3 regions of the Paenibacillus wenxiniae genome follow, and region 2 is predicted to be linked to each of the others. Evidence: predicted binding sites of a transcription regulator. Region 2 holds the regulator's gene; each other region holds the start of a gene.
What was found. The regulator LexA, encoded in region 2, represses DNA repair genes until DNA is damaged. The targets are predictions, from matches to a motif close to CGAACATATGTTCG.

Region 1: AAHF22_RS01880 (DNA polymerase IV) is a predicted target of LexA. The motif match lies at 862-875, and genes of this name have one in related genera.
Region 3: AAHF22_RS04690 (YolD-like family protein) is a predicted target of LexA. The motif match lies at 3,403-3,416, and genes of this name have one in related genera.

What each region holds. Positions count from the first base shown of each region.
Region 1 covers NZ_JBCGUH010000001.1:435,311-441,525, reverse strand. Annotated here, with positions in the region: partial or broken gene AAHF22_RS01890 (SDR family oxidoreductase) at 1-159, shown strand, start outside; gene AAHF22_RS01885 (hypothetical protein) at 260-703, shown strand; gene AAHF22_RS01880 (DNA polymerase IV) at 1,024-2,319, shown strand; gene AAHF22_RS01875 (ferredoxin) at 2,625-2,861, shown strand; gene AAHF22_RS01870 (L,D-transpeptidase) at 3,247-4,662, shown strand; gene AAHF22_RS01865 (quinone-dependent dihydroorotate dehydrogenase) at 4,877-5,971, shown strand; gene yjbM (GTP diphosphokinase) at 6,030-6,215, shown strand, end outside.
Region 2 covers NZ_JBCGUH010000016.1:54,807-61,021, reverse strand. Annotated here, with positions in the region: gene AAHF22_RS20375 (glycoside hydrolase family 127 protein) at 1-1,632, shown strand, start outside; gene AAHF22_RS20370 (hypothetical protein) at 1,657-1,890, shown strand; gene lexA (transcriptional repressor LexA) at 2,055-2,681, opposite strand; gene AAHF22_RS20360 (LysM peptidoglycan-binding domain-containing protein) at 3,138-3,740, shown strand; gene AAHF22_RS20355 (DUF896 domain-containing protein) at 4,012-4,212, shown strand; gene AAHF22_RS20350 (methyltransferase) at 4,366-4,887, shown strand; gene AAHF22_RS20345 (HAD family hydrolase) at 5,020-5,814, shown strand.
Region 3 covers NZ_JBCGUH010000002.1:382,418-388,632, forward strand. Annotated here, with positions in the region: gene AAHF22_RS04680 (glycoside hydrolase family 127 protein) at 171-2,132, shown strand; gene AAHF22_RS04685 (universal stress protein) at 2,549-2,977, shown strand; gene AAHF22_RS04690 (YolD-like family protein) at 3,496-3,747, shown strand; gene AAHF22_RS04695 (rhamnogalacturonan acetylesterase) at 4,351-5,463, shown strand; gene AAHF22_RS04700 (YojF family protein) at 6,208-6,215, shown strand, end outside.

The DNA.
Region 1 (6,215 bases), on a different contig from region 2:
AATGCGGCGGCACCAGGGCATGTAGCGACGGATTTTAACGATTTTAATGGAACCCGTACGCCTGAAGAGGGTGCTGTGATTGCTGTTCAACTGGCGACATTGGATGCAGATGGCCCTACGGGTAGTTTCTTTGACGATACCCGATCTATTCCGTGGTAAAATGGGATAGTATTTATCCTATACACTATTTAAGTGCTTCATGGGTATGAACAAAAGAATATACACTAAAGAACATGGATTGTGAAAGAGGGGATTGCCATTGCAACAGCAAAAAAGTGAAATCGAAGCGGTTAATACGCCACTCGGTCATCTATATGGACGTGATGCGATCTATGTGGACAAGCTGGACTATGAGCTGAATCATCGTCAGGTGACGTTAACAGGTGAGTTTAATGGGGGGCTAGCAAGTGAAAGTGAATCAGATGATTTTGTAAAGTACACGCTTTGCTTTGAAGGAGTATATTATTTCAAGGCGACAGAGCTGGATTTGCACGGGGATCATCTGCCGACAGGGAAAACAGATATCAAGTCGGATTGGCTAGAATATCGTCAGTCGCCATTGCTAGAGCGAGCGAAGCAGAAGGGAAAGCGAGAGCTAAAGGAACTGCGTCATTTTATTCTGTTCACGTATGATGATGTGTTTGAGATTGCCTGTCAAAGTTATCAATTAGAGCTGCATCCAAACGAGCATCACGCTGAATAGTCATTGTCAGATGACTATTCTTTTTTTATAATAAAACAGAACACATATTCGCTACATATCGGGTTCAATTTTTTCGGATACAGATTTCCATAAACAATGAATTTGGCGACGGTAACATCGATCATCATGCTTCATTTCTATTTGATTTGATATGCTGGAAAACATATATTCGGAAAATGGAAACTATAGATCGTTCATAAATAACAGAAGAACGGTACGATCCTTTAGAAATATCAAAACCATTATAAATGATCAGAACCATTATAAATTGTTAAAACAATGGTCTACGACAAGTCGGAGATGACAGGGGGAAGATGCAGATGAGAGAAGACACCAGCAGTCATTATCCAACCCGTGGACGGGTTATTTTGCATGTTGATATGAACGCTTTTTACTGTTCGGTCCATGCAGCCGAGCAACCGGACAAGTATGCAGGCAAGCCAACTGCGGTCGCTGGTAGCGTAGAGTTGCGTAAAGGCATTGTCGTTACCGCTTCCTATGATGCACGGCGGATGGGCGTGAAGACGGGGATGCTTGTCGGGCAGGCATTGCAAAAATGTCCACGTCTCACGTTGATCGCTCCGGATTTTCATTTGTATCGAAAATATTCGGCAGCTTTTATGAATATCGCTTACAGCTATACGCCACTACTACAGGCGACATCGATCGATGAATGTTATCTCGATATTACAGGCTCCAGTTACTTTGGGACGCCACTTGAGATCGCTACCGATTTGCAAAATCGCATTCGCGATGAGCTGCGTTTGCCCTGTTCAGTAGGGGTAGCGCCGAATAAGTTACTTGCCAAAATGGCTTCAGATATGAAAAAACCGAATGGGATCTCGATCCTGCGCATTCGTGATGTGCCGAAGCTGCTCTGGGAGCAGCCGTGTGCGGAGCTGTTTGGCATCGGACATAAAACAGCAGCCAAGCTGCGCGAGATGGGCATACGTACGCTCGGTCAGCTCGCAGCAGCCGATGAGGCGCGCTTAAAGGCGCGTTTTGGCGTGATGGGAAGCTGGCTCAAGCAGGCGGCGAATGGAATCGATCATTCGCTTGTTGAGCCGGATAACGAGCCGAATAAGTCGATTGGACATACGACGACATTGCCTGCTGATATTCAGGATCGGGAGGACATTCGGCGCGTGATGCTTAATCTGAGCGATCAGGTCTGTCGGCGTATGCGTCGGCAGAAACTGATGGCACATACCGTACAGATTACCATTCGGACGCCGGATATGAAGACGATTACTCGCTCGCGCGCATTGACCGTACCGACGGAGACGGCAGAAGAGGTGTATCATGAGGCATGGGAGCTGTATTTTAAACACTGGCATGGTAAAGGACCTGTTCGACTGCTTGGTGTGACGCTGCAAAATCTGCTGCCGCGCAGTGAAGCTGCCATTCAGCTTGATCTGTTTGACTATGAACGCCAGCCGCAAAAGGTGCAGCTGAATGAAACCATTGACCAGCTACGTGACAAATTCGGGGAGAGTGCCGTGTTGACCGCTGGCATGCTTGGCAATGATCCATCGGTAATGATTCGCAACCACAAACTGAGAGGAACATCATTGCAGAAAGACGGCCGACGCTTCGATTATGATGAAACGGAATGATGTGAAGGATAGGTGAAGCAAGCATGTTCACCTGTTTTCAAGCAAAGGGTTTCGACCGATTCACTTGACGTCATACTGACTTTATTGCTACTTCCACGGCGTTTAACCGCGGATACGAAAGGGTAAAAAGGACATATCCATGTTCTCATTCCATGATCATTGTGTGACAGTGTGAGCGGATACGATGCACGCGTCAAGCGGATTTTATTTGAAATTGTTGAGTCTTTGTATTATATTTTGAATATCTGTACAGACTGGTGTCCTATAAATAGACAACTGGAAAGTAATGATAGGAGGATATACACATGAGCAAATATACTTGGGTTGATAAAGATACATGCATCGCTTGCGGTGCATGCGGCGCTACTGCACCTGACATCTACGATTATGATGATGAAGGCCTGGCAGAAGTAATCTTTAACGGCGACAGTAACCGTGGTGTAACAGCGATTCCAGAAGATATGCATGAAGACATGCTGGACGCTTGCGACGGTTGCCCAACCGATTCCATCATCATTGCTGATGAGCCGCACGCGGAATAATTCCGAGGCGTGTTCATAGGCATAGGCAACGCGATCAGCGAGAAAGAGCACCGTTTTGGCTGTATAGCCAGTACGGTGCTTTTTTTATTACAATTTTTCACTTATATGGAGGATAAGCGTAAGACATATGGTTCCTTACGCATAGATTGGATTTCATATTTCTGAAAATAAAACGTCAGCATGAGCAAATAATTTGATTCGACAGCCCTACATCGGCTCTATCGAGAAATGACTGCTTTTGACCGATAAAAAGAGATATACGCTTTTTTTGCCGTAAATTCGTGTGTCATGGCAAAAAGACCTGGCATTACAGCCCAAGCTGAATACATATAAAATGGCTGTGAAGCCCGGGAAAGGAGATCCGGAGCGGGAGTCCGGACATACTATGAAAAACCTACTTTATTTAAAACGTTATGTGAAAATGCATCCCGATAATCGCATGGGCTGGTATTTGCTTGGCAAGGAATACGAATCCGATGGACAAATGGGCAAAGCCAACTATTGTTACAATCGTGCAGGCGATGTGTATGAGGCTTTTGAACAAAGTCAGATTCCAGCAGAAGTGTTGAAAGATTATGAAGCGAAAGTGATGGAGATGGGGCATGCGCGCGAGCGTAAGCTGCATAAGCGGCGGATGATCTGGTTTGGCATCGTGTTGTTATTTTTGATAATGATGCGTTCGATCGGTTTACCGGCGGCGGACGATCAAATGGCAATGGAGAATGCTCCAGCAGCAACGACGAATGGGGTGAATAGCGGAACCGTAACGAAGCAACAGCCTGAAATTGTCCCTGCTTATCATGCTCCGCTTAGTTTTACAGCCGCATCAGGCGGAAGTGCAGCAGCAGGAAGTGGGCTGGCGCTATTTATATCCCAGCAGCTTAATGGCACAGAGCCAGATCGTGCAGCGATTCTGGGGATGGAGAAATCCGGAAAATGGGAACTGTGGAAGCATAGGTTGCCGGTTGCGTACACGATGCAGGCGAACGATACACCAGCAGAGGTACAGGTACAATCGTATAATGCAGTTGCCTGTCGCTGTAAGCCGGGCGATACAGGGGTAAGCTCTACCGATGTAGCCACATGGATGCAGCAGCAGGAGCAGCTGGCTGTGATGCAGACAGCGCTGGCGAATTTTAAGGCTGCGCGCGGACAATTGCCACAGGGATTGGGGGAGCTAGATCAATCATTCCCAACCAACTGGCTCTCCGGTACAACCGAACCGATGGATCAATCGTTTCAGACGTTACGGTCGTATCCGCTAGATCCGGCTAGTGCGATGCCGGAAAATGGGTTTAGCGGTACGATGCAAAAACTATTTGCCAGCACATTGGGCAATCGACCGTATTTTAGCGAGCCACTTGAAATTGTCGTTGATAAAAAAAAGCATCGATTAGGTCTGGTCAGCGGCACGAAGCTGCTGCGGAATTATCCGGTTGGCTTAGGGGGAACGAAAACGCCGGAAGGTGTATTTCATCTGTCAATTAAAGTGATGAATCCGAATGGCAAGTCAGATGGTGAATTTGGCAGTCGTGGCATGCAGCTCTCCGATACGAATTATGCGATTCACGGTACGAATGATCCGGACAGCATCGGCGCGGATGAATCGCTGGGCTGTGTGCGTATGAGTAAGAACGATGTGGAGGAACTATTCGATATGGCTCCGCTTGGCACCAAAGTGACAATTGCCAGCGATGTGTTGCCGGATGACATCCAGGTGCCTCAGAAGCGTTATGCTTCCAATAAAAAGCCCCAGCAGGATCAAACCGATCCAAGTCGGATGTATCACTGGCTAAACTAAAATCGTACAAGCAGAACGGATGCTTACTTGATCTGTAACGAATAGCTATCCTATGCACGCGAGCGGTCTTCTTAAAACAAGAAGATCGCTTTTCTTTTGGGGCAGAACAGGATAAACTATACTAGAGAATAATCTTGCATGGAGCTTCAAGGAGCCTTGCAAAACGTTATGCATTATGGCTTTAGGCCTATGCCAGGAACGGAGTGAATGGAATTTGTTATACCGTAATATTTTTAAGCCTGTACTCTTTCGGATGGACCCGGAAAAGGCGCATCATCTGGTCATTGGAGGGTTAGGCGCGGGGGTTCGCATTCCCGGCACCCTCGCGGCAATGCAGTCCATGTATGGCATCACAAGCACGCCGGATATGACGACCGAGCTATTCGGCATTACGTTTCCCGGTCCAGTAGGACTTGCTGCCGGTCTGGACAAAAATGCACAGGCTGTCACTGGCTTATCTGCATCTGGATTCGGTTTTATGGAAGTCGGTACCGTTACACCAAAGCCGCAACCGGGTAATGAGCAACCGCGTCTGTTTCGTTTACCATCTGATCAAGCGCTTATTAATCGGATGGGCTTTAATAACGAAGGTGCTTGGGCAATGGCGGATCGTCTGCGTCATCTGGTCGATCATCCGATTCCGATCGCGGTTAATATTGGTAAAAACAAAGCGACGCCCAATGAGCAAGCAGCGGCAGACTACAAAGCATGTATTAGTGAGTTATATACGTATGCGGATTTCTTCGTCGTGAATATTAGCTCACCGAATACGCCGGATTTGCGTAACTTGCAACATGGTAATGAATTGAAGGAATTGCTCGCTGAGGTTATGCAGGAGATGAATGCGCAGGCTCAAAATCACGGTACATCCAAATCGGTACTGGTCAAAATTGCACCTGATGTGAGTGACGCTGAGCTGGAATATATGGTGGAGACGATTCGGCAAAGCGGTGCAGCAGGCATTATCGCGACGAACACGACGCTGTCCCGTGATGGACTCACCCATAATCATGCAGGGGAGACGGGTGGACTGAGCGGACGCCCACTTACGGAACGTTCAACAGAGATTATCTCTTGTGTGTATCGCCAAACGGAAGGAAAGCTGCCGATCATTGGATGCGGGGGCATTTTTTCGAGCGAGGATGCATATGATAAAATCAAGGCAGGCTCCAGTCTGGTGGAAATTTATACATCGTTTATTTACGAAGGCCCACAGGTTACACGGCGTCTTCATAATGGGATTCGCGAGCTAATGCAGCGCGACGGATTCGCACATATTTCGGAGGCGGTTGGAGCAGCGCACCGCTAACAGGTAACATTTCTATAGATGTTAAAAGACACAGGTCATACACTGAGGAGGCATGAAGATGGATGACAGAGACTGGGAATTATTCTTGCTTCCGTACGAACAAGCGGTTGAAGAATTGAAGGTGAAATTCAAAACGATGCGTGCTGAGCTGAAAAAGAGAGAAGAGTACGCGCCGATCGAATTTGTCACCGGACGTGTCAAAAAAATATCTAGCATTCTGGATAAAGCTAAACGTCTGGACGTT
Region 2 (6,215 bases):
GCACAGGAACAGGATGGTTATCTCAATACGTATTTCTCGATCGAAGAACCAGAACGTCGCTTCAAAAAGCTGGCAGAAAGTCATGAACTGTACTGTGCAGGTCATTTTATCGAAGCAGCGGTTGCTTATTACGAAGCTACCCATAATGAAAAAGCATTAACGATTGCCTGTCGACTTGCAGACTGTATCGATGCCCATTTTGGAAAAGAAGAAGGTAAAATTCGCGGTTATGATGGACATGAGGAAATTGAGCTTGCGTTGACCAAGCTATATAACCTGACAGGTGAACAGCGCTATTTGGAGCTGAGTCTGTATTTTCTGTACGAACGTGGGACAGATCCAACCTTTTTTGCGAGACAGCGTGCAGAGGATAAAGGAACTAAGGCTGTGATCGAAGGCATGAGCCATCGCCAGTTGAAATATTATCAGGCCCATCTGCCTATACTGGAACAGGAGACAGCCGAAGGACATGCTGTGCGTCTGGTCTATCTGTGTGCAGCTATGGCAGATGCCGCCTATCTTGCGAACGATCAAGCGATGCTGGAAGCGTGCCGCCGGCTATGGAACAATATGGTGAGCAAACGGATGTATATTACAGGTGGCATTGGTTCAACCGTGGATGGCGAAGCCTTTACGACGGATTATGATCTACCGAATGATACGATGTATTGCGAAACTTGCGCTTCGATCGGACTTATCTTTTTTGCTTTTAATATGTTGAAAAACGAAGCCAAAGCACAATATGCGGATGTGCTGGAGCGAGCACTGTACAATACAGCGATTGGTGGCATGGCGCTGGATGGCAAGCATTTCTTTTATGTGAATCCACTAGAAGTACGTCCAGACAGCAGTCTGCATGATCCGGGGAAAAGTCATGTTAAAGTTACACGTCCTGCCTGGTTTGGCTGTGCCTGCTGTCCACCTAATTTAGCGCGTCTGCTGACCTCGCTCCACAAATATGTGTATACGGTTCATCCGCAGCAGCGTGCGGTATATACGAATTTGTATGTTACAGGTACAGCGAAATTCGAGCTGGATAATCAGTCCTTTCAGTTACAGCAAAATAGTGAGCTACCGTGGGAGGGGAATGTAGCATTTGAAGTACATGCAGATCAGCCCGTCGCGTTTACGCTGGCACTGCGCATCCCTTATTGGTCTGGAGAGCCTGCATTGACGGTAAATGGAGAGGCAGTACCCGTTACTGTACAGGAAGGCTTTGTTTTGTTGGATCGTACCTGGCAAACAGGAGACATCATCAAGCTGACACTTCCGATGGATATTCGGCAATATAGCGCGCATCCGCTTGTACGTAGCGATTGGGGCAAGCTGGCGATTGGACGGGGACCGCTCATTTATTGTGCGGAGCAGGAAGATAATGGAGCGTATTTGCATCTGATCCGCGTTCAACCCCATCAACAAGCCACGTATCGATTTGATTCAGAACTGCTCGGTGGTGTCGGAACGATTGAGTGGACGGCAGAGCGACAGCAAATTAAAGCGGAATGGGACCACGTCTTATACAGCTCTGTTGCAACAGAGTCGTATGTCCCTCACACCTTAAAGCTCATTCCTTACTATAGCTGGGCGAATCGTACACCGGGAGAAATGCAAGTCTGGCTACACAAAGCATAAAGCTAAAGCAAAGGAGCATGAAGGATGAAAAATAAAGTGAAGATCAATCCCGAAACTTTTGCCCATAGTGTGATGGCAAGCTACACCTCTAGCAAGGAACATCTCGAAGCGATTGCCAAAGATCATCTGGTACTTTATTTGAATGCTTATTTTCTGGCAGAGAAATTCAATTCGATGGAGCAAAAGCTAGCTGAGAAAGCGGACAGTAAAGATTTTAAGGAATTAATGGCTAAAGTGCTGGAAACGAAGCTATTTTGAGCAGGCTAGGGAGTTAGATCGAATGAGGAGATAATAAGTTGAAAAGGTGAAAATGTAACGTCATTATCATGGATTGGCTCTAAATGAATCCATTAAAAAAGACTCTCGCATTATGTGAGAGTCTTTTTTAATGGACTGTGATTACAATCATCATCAACGAGTCCTTAGTGTAGATTACGGAACAGACCGACCACTTTACCAAGAATGGTCACACGAGTGAGACGAAGTGGCTCGTAACGTGGATTTTCCGGTTGTAAGCGAATATGGTCTTTTTCCTTATAGAACGTTTTCACTGTAGCTTCATCGTCCTCAGTCATGGCAACGACGATATCGCCATTGTTGGCTGTCTGCTGCTGACGCACGATGACGAAGTCACCATTGTGAATGCCTGCTTCAACCATACTGTCGCCGACGACGGAAAGCATAAATACTTGATTGTCACCGGTAAACTGCTGTGGCAATGGGAAGTAATCTTCAATATGCTCTGTAGCAGTAATCGGTACACCGGCAGTAACTTTACCGATAATCGGTACGCGTGATACGGTCTGTGCGAACATCAGATTGTTTTCCGATTCCTCTTGACCAAGCAGCTCAATTGCGCGTGGCTTTGTTGGGTCACGGCGAATCAATCCTTTTTTCTCAAGGCGGTCCAGGTGTCCGTGAACCGTCGAGCTGGAAGCGAGGCCAACAGCTTCACCGATCTCACGAACGGATGGCGGATAGCCCTTTAGTTTGACTTCATTCCGGATAAATTCCAGAATCGCCTGCTGGCGGTTAGATATTTTGGACATACTGTATCAACCCCAATACTAGTAACGTTTGGGAAAAGTATAACATAGAACTTCCGTTCGTACAAACATAAGTTCTAAAAGTAAGTTAGAATTTTCGGTAAGATGGAACTTTCAAATCAGTGAGTTAGAACTTTCAAAAGAGAAAGTACAGTTTAGCGATATAACGTTTATCCTAATAAAACACCAGTGAAAAGTATAACGCCAGGTATATTTCAGATGAACATGGTCCGAATCGGCGCAATAGTACATAGCTAATATAGGCTTTTCGTAGCTTATATTATAGATTACCGAACGTAGTTTACTTGCATGGTTTCGGTTTTCCTAGCGCCAGCAAGCATTCCAGCACATTTCGAAAAAAAAGCGAACAAAAGTTCGAAAAAACCTATTGATCAAAACATATGTTCGTGCTATATTCTTTTCAGGAAAACAAGAACAAACGTTTGGAGTGTGAAGCACATGCTTAAATATACTACATATAAAAGTATCCATAAAACGAACTCAACTACGGATGAAGCGGCTTCTTCGGCAGCACGCCCATCTACTCATACAGCGAATGATGCGGCAAAACCAGCAGCAGCTCACGTACAGGCCACAAGTAAGCAAGCAATATCCAAAGAACCTGCTGTTACCGAATGGGTTTATGTGAAAGGAGATACTGAACACCAGAAGCCGCTCAAGAAACATGCGGGTCGTTCATTCCGTCGTAAAACGCTTGATCTGATCCAGATGACTGCACGCAAAGCGGTTGACAAGAAATCGAAACGTTCATCCAAAAAGCGCAAATCAGGTTGGAACTCTACAAGTCGTCTTATGGTAAGTATCTTGTTTGCCGGTGTACTATTATATGGTGGGTTTCAGCATTTTGTCATCGCAGATGAAGCTTCGGCGATGAGGCAACATGTGATCGTTAATGAAGGGGATAGCCTATGGGCGATTGCTTCTCAGTACAAAGCGCCTGGTGCAGATATTCGCGATTATATCGCCGAAATACGAGATGAGAACAATTTGAATACAAGCGACATTCAAAGTGGCGATGTGCTTGTTATTCCTCATAACTGAATTTTTCTAAATAGACTAAAAATGGACTAAATAAAACGGTTCGTGTATAACCGCCTGCTGGTCTATATAAAAGTCCATTATGATCGCTTTTACAATAGAACATTTCATCAACATCTATCGTTGTATTTTATTGCTTTATTACAGTTATGATCTAACCGGTTCTCCTCCGGGTTTATATATTGAATTATCGTTTGCTTGTCAGGTGCGAATAGCCTTGACAAGCTTTTTTTTACATGTCAAAGTTAGAAAAGATAGATTTGGGAGGGTAGTTATGGACATCGACGTAATTATTGCAAGAATTAACGAACTCGCACGCAAGAAAAAAGAAACCGGATTGACGGCTGAAGAAGTTGTAGAGCGTGATGAGCTTCGTGCCGTTTATTTGGGAAATATCCGCCGCAATTTCCGTCAACAGCTGGACACGATCGAATGGGTCGAAGATGCTGAAAACGAACAAAAAGGCAATGCATAATAGCTGGATTCACAGCTTTTGGTTATGTATCGTCTCATCTGATGATCATCGACGCAATAACCATACAGGGATGTCGCTACTGATCAACGATCAGGACTCGGCATCCTGTTTTGTTATAACAGATGTACATTACGCATTATAGGGGGAAAAGCGATGTCCCGTTCCTGGGAGAGGCAAGTCAAACGTAATACGAAGCAGTTAAATGTTCGCCGCAAAAAGGCAGGTCAAGACAGTCTTGGCACAAGCAAGGCAAGCTCTGAATTTACGGTATACAAAGGACGCAATATTGTGTTCCCGGCAACACTTGTGTTGCTTGGTCTTGTATACGGTACCATGGGGATTATGTATCCGGCTGCATCGACAAGTGTAATCCTGTTTGTCGTAACCGTACTGCTGTATGTATTCCTCGGCGTCGTTCTATTCCTGCGTCGTCCATATTTGAAAGTAGGCAAAGACTCGCTGATCACAACCAAGTTTAATCGCGATCGTATTTTGACCGCTGCTAATGTGAAAAAGATTCGTCTGCAAAAAGGGTATGTTGTTATTGAGCATAGCACAAAAGGTGGCGCGTGGATGTTCGCTCGCACACTCAATCGCTATGATACCGATGCGATGGCTGAACATCTGCGTAAATTTGCTACTACTCACAATATCACGGTTGAAGATAAGCTGTAATTACAGCCTTGATATAGTTAGTCTAGTAAGGCAACAGTGTATACGTAATAGCTTTAAAAGGGCATGCGCTTATATAGAGCGATCATGCCTTTTTCACCAATATGCTTGAACAATAGCCGGGAGGGTTTGGACTTGAGTATTGAAGCTGTTTTGTTTGATCTGGATGATACATTGCTGTGGGATGAGAGAAGTATTGAGGAAGCGTTCCATTACACCTGTTTGACAGCAGCGAATCGGGAGGGGATCGATGCTGCTGAGCTGGAAAAGGCCGTTCGTCAGGAAGCGCGTGCATTGTACGAATCCTATGAGACCTTTCCGTTTACACAGATGATTGGTATTAATCCATTCGAAGGATTGTGGGCACAGTTTACAGCAGGTGAGCAACCGGAATTTCGTAAGCTGGAGCAGATTGCACCAGTGTATCGCAAAGAAGCCTGGAACAGAGGACTTCGCGCGCTGGGCATTACCAATGAACAGTTGGGCGATGAACTGGCTGAGCAGTTTGTTAGCGAACGTCGCAATCGTCCGCATTTTTATGAAGAAACATTGCAAATTCTAGGCGAGCTGAAAGGTAAAGTGAAGCTACTGTTACTAACCAATGGCTGTCCTGCACTCCAGCAGGAAAAATTAGATGGTGTACCGGAACTGGCGCCTTTCTTCGATCATATTGTTATCTCCGGTGCTTTTGGACGCGGGAAACCAGATCCTTCTATTTTCCGTCATGCCTTAGAACTGCTTGATGTACAGCCAGAGCAAGCACTGATGGTTGGCGATAAGCTGACTACGGATATTAAAGGTGCCCTGGCGACAGGCATTGCTTCTGTGTGGCTGAATCGAAACGGTAAAACGAATGATAGCGAGATTAAACCGGATTATGAGATCAAGCATTTGAGTGAAATTCACGATATTGCGGCGCAAGTCATATAAAAAACTGCGAAGCTTACGAACAATCCAGGTGATCAAGCATGCGATACGTTATCACGTCACGATTTTGAACAATGAACAGTCAGATAAAAACTGGCGTCAATTGGATGCTAGAGATTATGGTGAATGGGCGTATAGCTCAGGAAGTATTGTATGGAGTGAGCAATCGGATTCATCTCTTTCCGATTTGCACCTGTAATCAGGAATATCGAGATGAAAATGATTCTGATTACACATTACGTTCAGAAAAAGCTTTGGATGATGCCAACTTTTAACATGAATGCTTTCTATAAAAAACAAAAAAAGGCACCTTCTTTCATCCTATAATGGGATAACAAGAAGGTGCCTTTTTTATAGCTGTACAATGTTGATGTGTATACGTATGCAATATAGATGTTTATATT
Region 3 (6,215 bases), on a different contig from region 2:
ATGTGATAAATCAATCAGATAAGAGTAATTTATTCTTGTTTATTATTAATGTATATGATATTAATTAACAATAATATAAATGATCATCCTTTATTTTTGAAAGCGTTATCTTTTTGCTGAGGAATATTGTCAAATACCCTAAACTCACTTTCAGAAGGAGCCGATTCATAATGAAATCAATCCAACATTCCGTACATACACTCAGTCCGAAGCAAGTACATATTAACGATCACTTCTGGTCGCAATATCAGCAACTGGTGAAAGATGTGGTCATTCCGTATCAATATGATGCTCTGCATGATCGTGTACCTGATGCGGAACCGAGTCGGGCTATTCGTAATTTTGAAATTGCTGCTGGGCGACAGGATGGGGAGTTTCATGGATTTGTATTTCAGGATACCGATGTAGCCAAATGGATTGAGGCAGTTGGATATGCATTAATGTTATCGCCTGACCCACAACTGGAGCAAATGACCGATGATGTGATCGCATTGATTGCCGAAGCGCAAGGTGAAGATGGCTATCTGAATACATATTTTACGATTAAAGAACCGGATCAGCGCTGGACGAATCTGGTGGATTGTCATGAGCTATATACCGCAGGTCATATGATCGAGGCAGGTGTGGCTTATTATGAAGCGACAGGCAAGCGGCAACTGCTTGATGTCGTCTGTCGGCTAGCCGATTACATTGATGAGCAATTTGGACCGGAGCCAGGCCAAATGCGTGGTTATGATGGACATCAGGAGATCGAATTAGCACTGGTGAAGCTGTATCGATTAACAAAAGAAGAACGGTATTTGAAGCTGAGTCAATTTTTCATTGATGAACGTGGACAGGCACCGAATTATTTAGAGCAGGAATGGGAAAAACGCGGGCGTTATAGCTTTTATGGCGGCAAGCCGCAGGAACGCATAAATTTGGAATATTGTCAGGCCCATCAGCCTGTACGAGAGCAAAAGGTCGCCACCGGACATGCGGTTCGGGCAGTATATATGTACACTGCGATGGCAGATCTGGCACGTCTGACAGAGGATGAGCGTCTGCATGAAGCTTGCCGTACCCTATGGCGTAATATTGTAGATCGGCAAATGTATATTACAGGTGGAATCGGATCGACTCGTCATGGCGAGGCATTCACTTTTGACTATGATCTGCCTAACGATACGATCTATTCGGAAACGTGTGCGGCGGTAGGCATGGTATTTTTCGCCCATCGCATGCTGCAATTAGAACCACGCGCGGAGTATGGCGATATGATGGAGCGAGCGCTATACAACAATGTGATCGGTGGGATGTCGCAGGACGGTAAGCATTATTTCTATGTTAATCCACTTGAAGTATGGCCAGCGGCAAGTCATCATAATCCAGACCGTGAGCATGTGAAGCCGGTTCGGCAAAAGTGGTTTGGCTGTTCCTGCTGTCCACCAAACGTAGCCAGACTGATCGCTTCGTTAGGTCAGTATGTGTATACGAGTGATGAGGAGACGATCTATACTCATTTGTTTATTGGAAGTGAGTCGACGCTATCTGTAAAGGGAGCGGACGTTACCGTTCAGCAAACGACAAACTATCCGTGGGATGGCAACACTAGTTTTAGCTTTCAGATGGAGCAATCGCTTTCATTCACACTGGCGTTACGCTTACCTGGCTGGTGCCAAAAGGGACAGTTGCTTGTAAATGGACAGATCGTCGATTATGCTGCTATGCTTCGTGATGGATATGTGTATATTCAACGTGAATGGTCAGCTACTGATACGGTGGAATGGAGGCTACAGATGGACGTACAGGTTTTGTATGCACATCCTGAGCTTCGTGCTAATGCTGGACGAGTAGCGATACAACGAGGACCACTGGTGTATTGTGTAGAGCAAGCCGATCATGGAGATCAGCTAGCTTCGCTGGCTGTGATGACGGAAGCATCACTTGAAGCATATTACGATTCCAGTCTGCTGGGTGGCTGCACCGTTATTAAAGGTCAGGCGATACGCGAACAAAATGTGGATGCGGAACATGCATTGTACCGCTTGCAGCCGCCTAAGCGTGTTGAGCAAGCCTTTATAGCAGTCCCTTACTTCCTATGGGGAAATCGTGGAGAGGGAGAAATGTCAGTCTGGTTGCGTAAAGCTTAAGACGCTCTTATTCATATATATAGTCGTATTCATAGATGAAGGATCGGTTCGGAGAAAAAATGTAGTTGGGATTTGCATGCAGATGCTATGCGATAATGAATAAGGAACAATCGATTTTAAATAAAGAAAGCATGCTCCTGATATCGTGAGGAGCGTGCTTTTACGTATTCATTTTTATTATAGTTTGGGCTAGTTCGAGTTTGCGAGTGAACGGCAGCAGATGCAAGATGAAATGGATAAACAGTAAAGTCATATCTTATGTATCATTTTACTAACTAATAATGAAAACGCTTGCATTTTACATAAATTGGAGTTAATTTAGTAGTAAGCATATTTATTTTAATACTCGTTTCGTTGAAGAAGCGCTTTATCGTTAGCATGATGATTGTAATTCCATTTTAAAGGAGGAATATATGATGGCGATCTCGCATGTTCTTGTCCCCTATGATGGTTCATTGCATTCCCAGCGTGCGCTTGAACGCGCAGCTGCGCTGGCTGAAAGTCTGCAAGCGGAGCTTGAAATTCTGTATGTTGATTCTGCAACGGTAGATGAATTGCGCCAGCCGCTTATTATGACATCGAGTGAACTGGAAGCTTATTTCGATCATAAAGAAGATGCGGTGCGTCGCAATCTGCGCGAAATGATCTCCAAAATTCCAAATGCCAAAACAGTCATCATTTGTGGCAGTGCTGCCAAAGGCATTGTCAATTATTCGCTGCAATCCAAGCCTGATCTGATCATTATGGGCAGTCGCGGCTTGAATACGATTGATGAATTTATGAAAGGCAGTGTCAGTCGCTATGTAACACAGCGTGCTTCCGCTCCCGTTATGATTGTAAAGTGAAGAGTGAAGCTGGTTTCTGCTAGGTCTGCTATGTATGTAGCGGTGCCATTGTCTTTTAGTAACGTTACCTCACTAAAGCATAAATATAATATCGATCGATAACAACCGCCCGTATGCTGTACATCATACTGGGCGGTTTTTGAGTTATTGGTTGGCTGCGATGACTTACTTTGAACAAGTTATTTAATAAGCTAATTAACAAATCGCTTAACAAGCTGCTTAATAAGCTGGACTTGTTAAGCAGATTAATAACCCCATTAATACTCCACTTTACAAGTCTAGCTACGATCTTGTTTACGTTTGATAACAATATCCTTCATACCTTATTTGCTAATCTGTTTGCTAAGCTAATTACATCATTCATCAGGAAAAATGAGCTTAACTGGCAACGTACAGCCAGCAAAGCAGCAATTATACAAACATTCGGAACATTTGTTCTTATTTTTTGTCGCAAACTATTGTAACCGATCGAATGAAACGTTAAAATGAAAAGGAGAACATATTAGGGAGGTCTTACATTGGCTAAAGCAAAAGTGGCCAAGCGTCCAACACGCGATGAATTTGTTCTGGAAGAGCTAGGCAATCAGCTGACAGAATCTTTTCATGAGAAATCGATTATTGTGTTAACCGTCTGGGGCTGGGAAGAAACCGTGCGCGGTGAAATTGTGAAAATGGATTCTCGTACAGGCAGAGTTCATGTACAGACAGTAGAAGGTCTGTACAAAGTTCCATTTATGGATATTATGGACATTAACTATCCGCGTGATTGAGATACAGGTTAGACAACAAAGCGTGCACACATTTTATATACACCGTAAATACTAGCATCGTCGATCATCGGCGGTGCTAGTATTTTTTATAGAGGCAGTGCAGGAGTAAGTCATATTGCTATCCTATGATGTTTGGAATGTATCATTATATCTAAGTACGTTGACCAGCTTACATCGAAAGCCTAGTTGTATTTTATAAAATATGTAACTGTATCACGTCATAACCTGATCCCTGCTGGGTACTACCCACATTCATATTTAATGTCGTCAGGATAGCAGGTTAGCATAGTCATTCAGCAGTTATCCGTAATGTTATACGTAGTATTTCCAAATTTTAATAAAGTATACGGTTTCTAAACAAGGTAACTTCCTGTATAGGAGCGAAATAATAATACAAGATTTGAATACGCTTACATTAATAGGAGGGATTAGATGAATAGTAAAAGTAAACCGTTCGTCAGGTCGCAAGCACATGATATGAATGAGGAAAGCGTCGTCGCTCTACATAGTCGTAATACAAGCAGCTCCCATCAAAGTCCAACAAGCTATCAAAGTCGCACAGGTTTTTGGAAAAAAGCTATGTTAACAGCAGTCAGTGCGGCTATGTTAGCTGCATTATACACCGTGACACCGACATCGTCGGCAGTGGCAGCGACAGGATATAAGTTTGATTTTGGTAATGGGGCAGTACAATCTGGCTATATGGGTGTTCGTGCAGAGGATGCATACAGCGCAGCGCGTGGTTATGGATTTAATACACCTGCTAGTATGCGTAATGTATCTGCATCCGGTTCAGGTGTAGGCAGTGATGCTGTACAATTTGTTACCTATGGCACGAAGAGCACCAATACATTTAATGTCGATCTGCCAAATGGTCTATACAATGTAAAGGTGATGCTCGGCAATACATCTCGTTCCAGTGTGGCGGCCGAAGGCGTGTATCAGATCATAAATATGACCGGCAATAATGCGGTGGATGAGTTTCAAATTCCCGTGACAGATGGACAGCTTAATTTGCTCGTTACCGAGGGAAAAGCAGGCGCAGCTTTCACATTGAGCGCCCTCGAAATTACGCAGCTATCCTCCAATCCAACGACACATCCTACGATCTATATTGGCGGCGATTCCACAGTAGCTAACTACTATCCGCTCGATAGCAGTGTTCAGGGCGGCTGGGGACAGATGTTACAGCAATACGTCAGTCCATCCAATTTCCTTGTGCGTAATCTGGCATCGGGCGGACAGATTGCGCGCGGATTCCGTAATGACGGGCAAATGGAAGCCATTTTGAAATATATTAAGCCTGGTGATCTGTTCATCGTACAACTCGGCATCAACGATACCAATCCTAAAAATACAACGACTGAAGCGGAATTTAAAGAATATATGCGTGATATGGTTCGTCAGGCGAAAGCCAAAGGCGCAATTGCTGTCCTGTCCACACCGCAAGGACGTGCGACTGACTTTAACAGCGCAGGCGTGCATAACGCACAGGGCAGATGGTACCGAGCAGCCACCGTCGCACTCGCATCCGAGGAAAATGTACCTCTCATCGACCTGAACGTAATCAGCTCCACCTATTTTACATCGATCGGCCCAGCAGCAACATTGCAACTTTATATGGAAGGAGACTCGTTGCATCCAAACCGCGCCGGTGCTATCCAGCTAGCCAGACTCGTATCCGAAGAACTCAAACGTCAGGGTTTAACGCCATAAATGATCCATTCATAGGTGGCTGTCGCTGGACGGTTTATGCTTCACAATTTAATGTTCAACGCCATAAATGATGTATTCATAGTAGATGGCTCTCAGCAAAAATATCTGAATCATAACGATGGATATCGAATTACATGATTTGGAATCAAGTTTCAGGATAGTTAGGATCGCAAATTTTATAAGTGTACAAATGTTATACGTAGAAATGAATAGCGCCTATTGTTGTCTCAAAACGTAAATAGTATACAATGCTGTGAATTACAGCGATATCGAAAGCTGCATTCCATATGCCAAATCATATTGTGAGCGGTGGGAATCTTTATGTATTCCTAATCTAAAAGCTTCCCGCCGCTCCATTGGAGTCTGTTCTCTTATTGCTTACTAGAGAGGTTGATGAGCATCCATATGATCTTCGCATAATTTCCTTTATTTTTGATTGTGAGCATCATCTTATAGCAATAGCAATAGCAATAGCAATAGCAATAGCAATAGCAATAGCAATAGCAATAGCAATCGATCCATTCCATACGCAATCTATGATTACATATTAAATCTTTGCTATCCTATTTTACCATCGTATTTTTAACGATCGCATAGTCAGTAACTTCTCTAAAACTCTCTAACATCCACATCATCAAACACAGAACTTATGCCATTTTATTCTTCCCCTTATACATACGAAAAATAATGTAGTATAATATGATAAGCATTTTTGCGAGGATATGGAGGAAGATAGAGATGACAATGCAGCT